One region of the Paenibacillus sp. 1SOY10 genome, then DNA from elsewhere that is predicted to be linked to it. Evidence: riboswitches for the same ligand, from Rfam matches in the RefSeq annotation. Region 1 holds a riboswitch; the other holds the start of a gene.
What was found. Region 1 has a riboswitch for glycine ahead of AC1VOR_RS18990 (amino acid permease). Riboswitches for the same ligand answer to the same signal wherever they lie in the genome.

Region 1 (4,439 bases):
GGTGCTTTCTGCGGCTGACGCCGAAGTCCCCATGAAGGGCGATAAACTGACGCCGGCAATCATGACTACAGCCAGCAGCATACTCCAAACTCTTCGATTGAACCTGTTGTTCACCTGGCGAAGTTGCTTCATCCTTGATCCTCCTTTGATAGATGTAACCTGAGTAATCGCTTACATTTATATTCTATCAAATGAAATAATTGGATGAAAGGGATAAATATATATTTTACAAAAGATCTTGCTGGTTTAACGCTTTCTTTATACCAATCTGCTTCATATTTACAATCCAGATGCCAGCCAGAACCAGTAGAATTCCTACTAATGTGACAAAATGGAGACTTTCATTCAGGAATACATATCCGGAGAGGATGCCTACGACCGGAACAAGCAGTAACGATACCGATGCCTTGCTGGCTTCGGTGCGGCTCAGAATTAGGTTCCACATCACAAAGGCCAAGGCGGAGGCAATAATACCAGAGAACAGAATATAAATGATCGGCATCAAGCCCCATTGTACGCTTCCTCTCTCAAAAGAAAGCGAAAATGCCCATAACCCTGCGGCTCCAATAGCCATTTGCCAGGTGGTGTATTGAAGAGGGTCAGCGTGCTTTAATTTTATTTTGAATAGTAGATTAGCGGCTGCCCATGAAATGGCTGAACTGAGTGCTAGTAATACCGCCCATAAGGAGCCTCCCGCTTGAATATTCATAGCTATGAATAACCCGGCCAATCCTACGGCAATTCCCGTCGTCTTCTGAATCGTCAGGCGTTCTCCTGGAATCCAGCGATGTGCCATAATCGACAGAAACAGTGGCATGCTGTAGGTCAAGACGGAGGTCAAGCCCGCACTAACATAGTTGAGCGAGATTTGAATCGCAATATTGAAGAACGTCGTCTGTAGCAGTCCGCAGATGATGTACCATTTCATATCTGAACGCCCAGGCTTCGGGGTTTTTCGAATCAAGCTCACGGCAAATAGCACGATGGCTCCGGTCAAGAATCGCAGTGCCGCGAACATCACCGGCGGGAAAGCCCCATTCCCTAATTTCATGATGACAAAATTAAATCCCCAGACAAGGCATAATAAAGCCATAGCCATTCTCATATTAAATATTCCTTTCTTGGATGCCCCGTGTTTTTCTGTTTTGCTTAGTACGCTATCGATACTTTACAACGGAATGTTATTGTCGTCTAATATATAAGTGTCGTATCATTAGGTCGAATTTCGACTTATTAAAGTTTTTTTAATGTTATCTTTTGAACCGGAAGGAGACCGCCTTGTGGAATTGCGCCAGATTGAATATTTCATTGCCGTGGCGGAGGAACTGCATTTTGGCCGTGCAGCCAAGCGCCTGCAGATGACCCAGCCGCCCTTGAGCCAACAGATTATACAGCTAGAGAAAGAACTTGGAGTGCTGTTATTGGAGCGCTCGAAGCGGCATGTGGAGCTAACGGTTGCAGGGAAGGTCTTCTTGCAGGAGGCCCGTCACGCGCTTGTCCAGCTTGAACAAGCCAAAGCGGCGGCACAAAGAGCGCATATGGGAATGGAAGGCAGACTGGTGCTGGGGTTTGTCGGATCAGCATCGTACGATATTCTTCCTGTCGTTGTGCGGGCTTTCCAGGAGCAGTGTCCGCATGTCGATCTGGTTCTTCATGAAATGCCTACGCCTGTGCAAATCGAAGCTTTTCGTCGGAAAGATATCGATATCGGCTTTGTCAGGACGCCAGTTGATGATCCTCTGCTATCGTTCTTGTCTGTCCATCAAGAGTGGTGTGTCGCGGTTGTACCCAAATTGCATCCCTTGGCGCAGCATAGTTCCGTGTCGCTGGAAGACTTAAAAGCCGAACAATTCATTTTGCTAGAGAGAGGAATTTGGCCAAGCTGGCATGACGATATTGTGGCAAAATGCCATCAGGCCGACTTCAGCCCGATCATTCGTCAGAGCGTGAAGGAAATACAAACCGCGATCAGCCTTGTGGCGGCGGGGCTAGGCGTAAGCATTGTACCTAGTTCCACCTCCAATTTGCATGCCCGGGACGTTGCCTATCTGGACATTGCTGGAGATGCCCCTCGTATAGATATGAGCATTGCGTGGAGAACCGACGACACGTCTTCCCTCGTTCAGCAGTTTATACAGGTCGTAGCTGAGCTGGATTCAGATCAGTGAAATCTATGTTATTGACAGAATTGCCGCCCGGGACTAGTATTGAAATACTTAACAGGTATTGGTAGATAAAAATTGAATAATTCGTAAGCTATGATCGCTATGGATCACACTATAGCAGGAGCAGCTTCTGGAGAGACTGCGGGGAACCGCAGCGCCGAAGGGTTCATAATCTCAGGCAAAAGGACAGAAGGGTACTAAATAAACGACGTACTATGTGTTTTATTTCACATATCAGCCTTTATTTATTATTCTTATGAACTTGAGATTGGAGTCCCTCCAATCTCTTTTTTTATGGACATTTTATTATTGATCTCAAGGGGGAGTCAACTGTGGCACAACAAGAATTGCAGAGAAATCTAGAGAATCGGCATGTTCAGCTCATCGCGATCGGTGGCACGATCGGGACGGGATTGTTTCTGGGGTCAGGCAAGGCCATACAATTAGCAGGACCGTCTATTATTTTTGCTTATCTAATCGTGGGGATTGCCATCTTCTTCGTCATGCGAGCGTTAGGAGAGCTCTTGCTGTCCAAGGCGGGTTACCAGTCCTTCACGGACATTGCCCAGGATTATCTTGGGCCGCGCGCCGCGTTTATCACTGGCTGGACGTATTGGTTCTGCTGGATCATGACCGCAATGGCCGATGTCATTGCCGTAGGAGTTTACGTCAAATATTGGTTTGATATTCCGCAGTGGATTCCGGCCCTCATCTGTCTGCTTGTTTTACTCGTTCTGAATTTGTTAACGGTGAAGAACTTCGGTGAACTGGAGTTTTGGTTCGCCTTAATCAAGGTGGTCACCATCTTGGCCTTGATTGCCATCGGGGCTGTGTTGATCATCATCGGCTTCAAGACGGACACAGGCACGGTCAGCCTCACGAATATATGGGGCCACGGCGGCGTATTTCCTAACGGGATTACTGGATTTCTGATGTCTTTCCAAATGGTGGTATTCGCTTATGTCGGTGTGGAGCTCGTAGGGGTATCTGCTGCTGAAACCTCTAATCCCGAGAAGAATATTCCGTCGGCTATCAATAAAATTCCTTTAAGAATTTTGTTCTTCTACGTGGGTGCGCTCATCGCCTTGCTGGCGATTAATCCCTGGACACAGCTTAGCGCTTCGGAAAGCCCGTTCGTTAAAACCTTCACCCTGGTTGGCATTCCGCTGGCCGCTGGTGTAATCAACTTTGTTGTATTGACCTCGGCGGCCTCGGCCTGTAACAGCGGGATGTTCTCGACCAGCCGCATTCTGTATAACCTGGGCCGGAATCAACAGGCCCCCGCCAAGCTGGCGAAGCTGAACCGTAACCATGTGCCCAGCAACGCACTGTTTATCTCTACACTGGTCTTGTCCGTGGGCGCTCTGCTTAGCAAGCTGATTCCCGAGCAGGCCTTCGGCATCGTTACGACGATTAGTGCGATCTGCTTCATCTGGGTTTGGGGTGTGATTCTTATTTGTCATATCAAGTATAAGAAAACCAAGCCGGAGCTTCATGCCAAATCGCAGTTTAAAGCGCCATTCACGCCAGCCATCAACTATGCTGTTCTCGCGTTGTTTGCGGTCATTCTCATCATTATGTTATTTGCCGAGGCTACTCGCCCCGCTCTTCTGCTCACGCCGCTCTGGTTCGTGCTGCTCTATCTGCTAAGTCTGCGCCGGATTTAGTCCTGCTGACTCCGCTGTAGTATAATGGGGACTGTAAACCATGCATAGTATAGAGAGGAGCCAGTGGAGATGGCACAAACGTTAACAGACAAAGTGGCAATCATAACCGGTGGAGCCCGCGGAATCGGCAAGGCGACGGCGATCGCATTGGCGAAGGAAGGCGTACACGTCGGCCTGATCTCAAGAACCGAAGCATCGTTGAAGGAAGTTGCGGTGGAAATCGAGGGCTTGGGCGTAAAGGTTGCTTATGCTGCGGTAGACGTGGCTGTCAAGGAACAGGTAGATACGGCGATTGAAGCCTTGAAGGAGAAGCTGGGACCTGCGGATATCTTGATTAACAACGCAGGGATTGCTACCTTCGGCACACTGCTGGAGATGGACCCGGAAGTATGGAAAGGCATGATCGATACAAATCTGATGGGTACATACTATGTCACTCGGGCCGTTCTGCCTCAACTAATCGCCAAGAATGGTGGCGATATCATCAACATCTCTTCCACCAACGGACTGAATGGGGCAGCTACTGCCAGTGCTTATAGTGCGTCCAAATTTGCCGTTATGGGATTTACTGAATCTTTGGCGCAGGAAGTGCGTCGCAACAATATTC
Region 2 (4,439 bases), on a different contig from region 1:
AGCACCTCGCGAGCTTCAGGATGCACAGTGCGGGCTACAATTAACTGCTTGCGTTTGGTAGCTGTAGCGGCTAGCGATCCGGCCTCGGCCAGTGCTGTCGCCCCGTCGTACATACTGGCGTTGGCGACTTTGAGTCCGGTGAGCTCACAGATATACGATTGAAATTCAAAGATGGCCTGCAATTCGCCCTGACTGATCTCCGGCTGATAGGGAGTATAGGCGGTATAGAATTCGGAACGGGAGACCACATGCTGAATAACAGAAGGGATATGGTGGTCGTAAATTCCCGCACCCAGAAAGCTGGCGTAACGGTCACTATCAGCATTGCGGTCCGCCAGGGCAGCCATATGCCGGGTCAGCGAATACTCATCCAAACGGGAGGATATGGGGAGTTCTCCCTGAAAGCGGATTGACTCCGGAATATCTGCGAATAAGGTCTGTACGGAATCAATTCCGATGGTGCGGAGCATCTCGCTGCGATCCTGCTCGGTTAATGGCAGATAACGATGTTTAGGCATAAGTTCAAAGCAACTCCTTTCAGCACTATTTAGTAACACGGTTTCTTTGATAAAAGGGCAGGGGGATAATTTTGGCTTGCAGCCGTCGTCCACGTATCTCTACTTCAACAAGTTGACCGATATCGGCGTAAGAGTGGTGGATCAGGGCCAAGCCAAGGTTGGCTCTTAAGGTAGGAGATTGTGTCCCCGTCGTGACTTCTCCAATCGCGGCTTCTGTTCCGGCAGCATGAACCGGGTAATGGGCTCTTGGAATTCCGCGCTCTATCATCTCTAAGCCAACCAAACTTCGGGGAACTCCTTCCTCCCGTTGTCTGATCAAGGCTTCGCGGCCGATAAAGTCTCCACAATTCCACTTAATAAAGCGAACCAGCCCGGCTTCGAGCGGAGAGATACTTGCGCTCAGCTCCTGGCCGTAAAGCGGTAAGCCCGCCTCAAAGCGAAGCGTGTCTCTTGCACCAAGCCCCGCGGGAAGCAGCCCTGCAGGTTCGCCCGCTTTCATCAGCGCATCCCAGAGGGCCGGGGCATCCTCCGCAGCTACATATAGCTCGAAGCCATCTTCGCCGGTATATCCGGTACGCGATAATAGGGCGGGGATGCCATCCACGAGAGCATCAGAGACAAAGGTGAAGGGCCGCAAGGAACCAGGCTGTACTTCCTCGCATAGGGGAGTCAGTATGGACTTCGCCAGGGGGCCCTGCAAGGCCAGCAAGGCGGTGTCGGCCGATGCGTTATGGAGAGCCACCCCTTCATGGGGAACATGCTGCACCAGCCATTCCCAGTCCTTATCGATGTTGGAGGCGTTAACGACCAGCATGTACCGGTCCTGCTCCAGCTTATAAATCAACAAATCATCCACCACACCACCGTTCGGGTAACAAAGGAAGGTATATTGCGCTTTGCCCGGCTTAAGCAAGCTTACATCGTTGGTCGTCAACTGCTGCAAGAAGCCTTCAGCTTCAGGACCCTCGACGTAAAATTCCCCCATATGCGAAACATCGAACAGGCCTGCGCGCTCACGCACGGCTTCATGTTCTTTTTGAATACCGCTAAATTGCACCGGAAGCTCCCAGCCGCCAAAATCGATGCATCTGACCCCCTCGTAACGGGCATAGCGGGGAAACAACGGGGTTCGCAGCAATTGGGCTTCAGTCATTTTCATCACCTCATGGGCCAGCAGGCCGTATTTTCGGTCATTACCTTGCAACGCAAAAAGGACAGGCAAAGAAATTCCGCATGCCTGAAGCATGACGGTCTTTCTCGGCTCTGTCCCTTGTACCTGAGAGTTACCCTGCTCCAGACTCACGTAAAAAACGGGTCTGCTTACAGGTTACCCCTTGGGTGATTCGCTCTTAACCAACGTCCTGTGCGAATTCTCTCCAGAGATGCGTCCGGCAGAAGTCCTTTTGCCTGAGAGATTCACCGTCGTATGACGGTTTGCTCCTTCGGCGTTACAATGCACTGCTGCATGTAATCTCTCCTTCTGCCTTCAACCGCGACGTATATACATCTCATTAATACTTAAATTCCTTATTGATGTCAAGAAACTTATCACAAAAATCAAAAAATATCTCTTATTTACAAGTGAAACGTTTTCTTCATAGTTTGAAACTTATATTGTGTCAATTTTAATAACGTAGTGTTGGGTTGCTTCATAGGCAAATAGAGAGTTATCTGTTATGAAGCTATTGAGCTTTGGGAAAAGCCGATTCAGAAGGTGAAGCAAAAGGGTATATTCTATTTGGGAGATTCCAGCCCAATCATTTAATACGCAGACCGCCATGCTGTTGCAAAAAATAAAAGCGCATCGCGAGAAACGGATGGGGGAGTTTATATGAGTGTGTTATTTTCCAAATACGGCATTCTCATTACCAAGAAAAACGGACGTTACTTGCTTAGTTACGATGATGGAGGCTTGTTCGTTCGTTATCGCACTATTGAAGTAACGCCGCAAGAGGCGGAGAAGGCCATGCAAAGCCCGGAGGAGGCGTATGAGGTATTGCTTACGCTAAGGAACCGGGAGCGCAGTGAAAAAGAAAAGCGACAATAAAGAATTGTCGAAAAATAGAATTGGATGTTAAGAAATATGTCGTAAATTTACGAAAAATAGTTTGTTATCCCTAATTTGATCTTATATGGACGCCAACCTCTTAAAATTGTGTTAATATTCTTGACACGAAGCCCGGGTTTGTCATAATCTGAACGTAAAATAGGCATAGGGTGGAGGAGACCAGTCGGTAGAGGAGGAAATTGCTTGGCTAATGAGATCAGGGAACAGGTAGCGTACAGTGACGAACATGAATGGGTGTTGGACCTAGGGGATGGCACCGTAAAGATCGGAATTTCGGATGTGGCTCAGCATCGCCTGGGCGATATTGTGTTTGTGGAACTACCGGACCTGGGACAAGAAATCGAGGCCGATGATGTTATTGGAACGATTGAATCTGTCAAGACGGTGGCTGATTTGTTCACCCCGGTTAGCGGAACAGTCCTTGAAATCAATGGGGAGCTGGAAAGTGCACCGGAGCTTGTCAATGAGGAGCCTTATGATGGGGGATGGATGGTGCATATCCGGCTGAAGGAGGACCCGAACATCGCCTTGTCCAGATTGATGGATGCCAAAGCGTATGCGGCATTTGTGGACAGATAATCAATTAGGTCCGATTTGCCCATACAACCAACAAGAGGTTCGCTTCTCGGGTAATCAGCACCCTGAGACGAACCTCTTGTTTGGCTTGCACTTTATTTGGCAGGTAGCAGCAGGGAGCGATACAGTACCTCACAAATAAATTCCATGGCTTCAAGCCGCAATTTGGCTTGTTGAATGGTATCTCCCCAAACATATATACCGCCACCTCGCAACAACAAGACCTGAATACGGGTATCTACCACTTGCGGGAGCTGTTTTGTAGCAGGAAGGGAGCTATGGTTGGACAAGATTGGTATGCGGATTTCAGCCGCTTCCTCCCATATCCCAAGCTGCTGAATCAACTCGAAGCCCTGAGCATGGAGGTAGCCATTATCCCCGTAATAATTACTCATGACGCTGCTGAACACGCTATGGGCATGGATAATTGCTTGACAGCCCGTCATGCGGTACAGCTTCGCATGAAGTGATATATCATCGCTGGGAAGCAGACGGGTTGATTGGCAGGGAGAGCCGGTGGAATCGGCAAATAGAAATTGTCCCCGGGAGGGCCAACTGGCTTCTTCCCGGATATCTTGCTGGGCCGTAACCGCGAAATAGAACTCGTCCGGCTTGTAATCTCCAACCCGAACAGACAGGCTTCCGCTAGCCGCCGGAAGCTGACCGCAAGCCATTAATTGCTCCCTGGCGTCCTCCAGATTTCTTAGAGCCTGTAGCTTCTCTTCCAGCATTATGGCTTCGAACTCCATCCGTCCCCTCCTCCCCTCATTGCTGTGATAGGCAGCTTATAGCAATGCCTGCTTCACGGCTTCTCCCATTTCCAGGGAACGCTCGGCAGCCCGGTGTACGGCTGCTTTGACACTCGTCTGGAAGCCGCCTGAGGTAAGTACGCCGATAGCAGCTTGTGTGGAGCCATTCGGAGAAGTGATATCCGCACGAAGCTTCGTGGGCTCTTCGCCGGTCTCCTGCATCATCAATGCAGCGCCAAGCACGGTCTGCACGGTCAATTCGCGGGCTTGTTCCGGCGAGAGGCCACCTTCCACCCCGGCGGCAATCATGGCTTCCATCATATAATAAACATATGCTGGTCCACTACCGGATACGCCAGTCAAAATTTCCATTTGCTGCTCGGGAATGACGCTGACGATGCCTACGGCTTCAAACATGGAAAGCGTTTGGGCCCGGTGTACGGCTGTTGCTTCTGGCGAGAAGGAGATTCCTGTTGCCCCATAACCAATAGAACTGGACGTATTGGGCATGGTGCGAGCAATGGCCAC

Region 2: linked by a shared signal. The riboswitch ahead of gcvT (glycine cleavage system aminomethyltransferase GcvT) and the one ahead of AC1VOR_RS18990 (amino acid permease) in region 1 are both predicted to bind glycine.

The regions. Positions count from the first base shown of each region.
Region 1 is NZ_JBXENK010000010.1:7,465-11,903, reverse strand. It holds gene AC1VOR_RS19005 (family 16 glycosylhydrolase) at 1-132, opposite strand, end outside; gene AC1VOR_RS19000 (DMT family transporter) at 227-1,105, opposite strand; gene AC1VOR_RS18995 (LysR family transcriptional regulator) at 1,281-2,168, shown strand; glycine riboswitch at 2,286-2,365, shown strand; gene AC1VOR_RS18990 (amino acid permease) at 2,498-3,832, shown strand; gene AC1VOR_RS18985 (3-ketoacyl-ACP reductase) at 3,902-4,439, shown strand, end outside.
Region 2 is NZ_JBXENK010000002.1:853,199-857,637, forward strand. It holds gene gcvPA (aminomethyl-transferring glycine dehydrogenase subunit GcvPA) at 1-518, opposite strand, end outside; gene gcvT (glycine cleavage system aminomethyltransferase GcvT) at 544-1,671, opposite strand; glycine riboswitch at 1,780-1,900, opposite strand; glycine riboswitch at 1,904-2,008, opposite strand; gene AC1VOR_RS09875 (hypothetical protein) at 2,350-2,565, shown strand; gene gcvH (glycine cleavage system protein GcvH) at 2,770-3,165, shown strand; gene AC1VOR_RS09885 (class II aldolase/adducin family protein) at 3,258-3,911, opposite strand; gene proC (pyrroline-5-carboxylate reductase) at 3,948-4,439, opposite strand, start outside.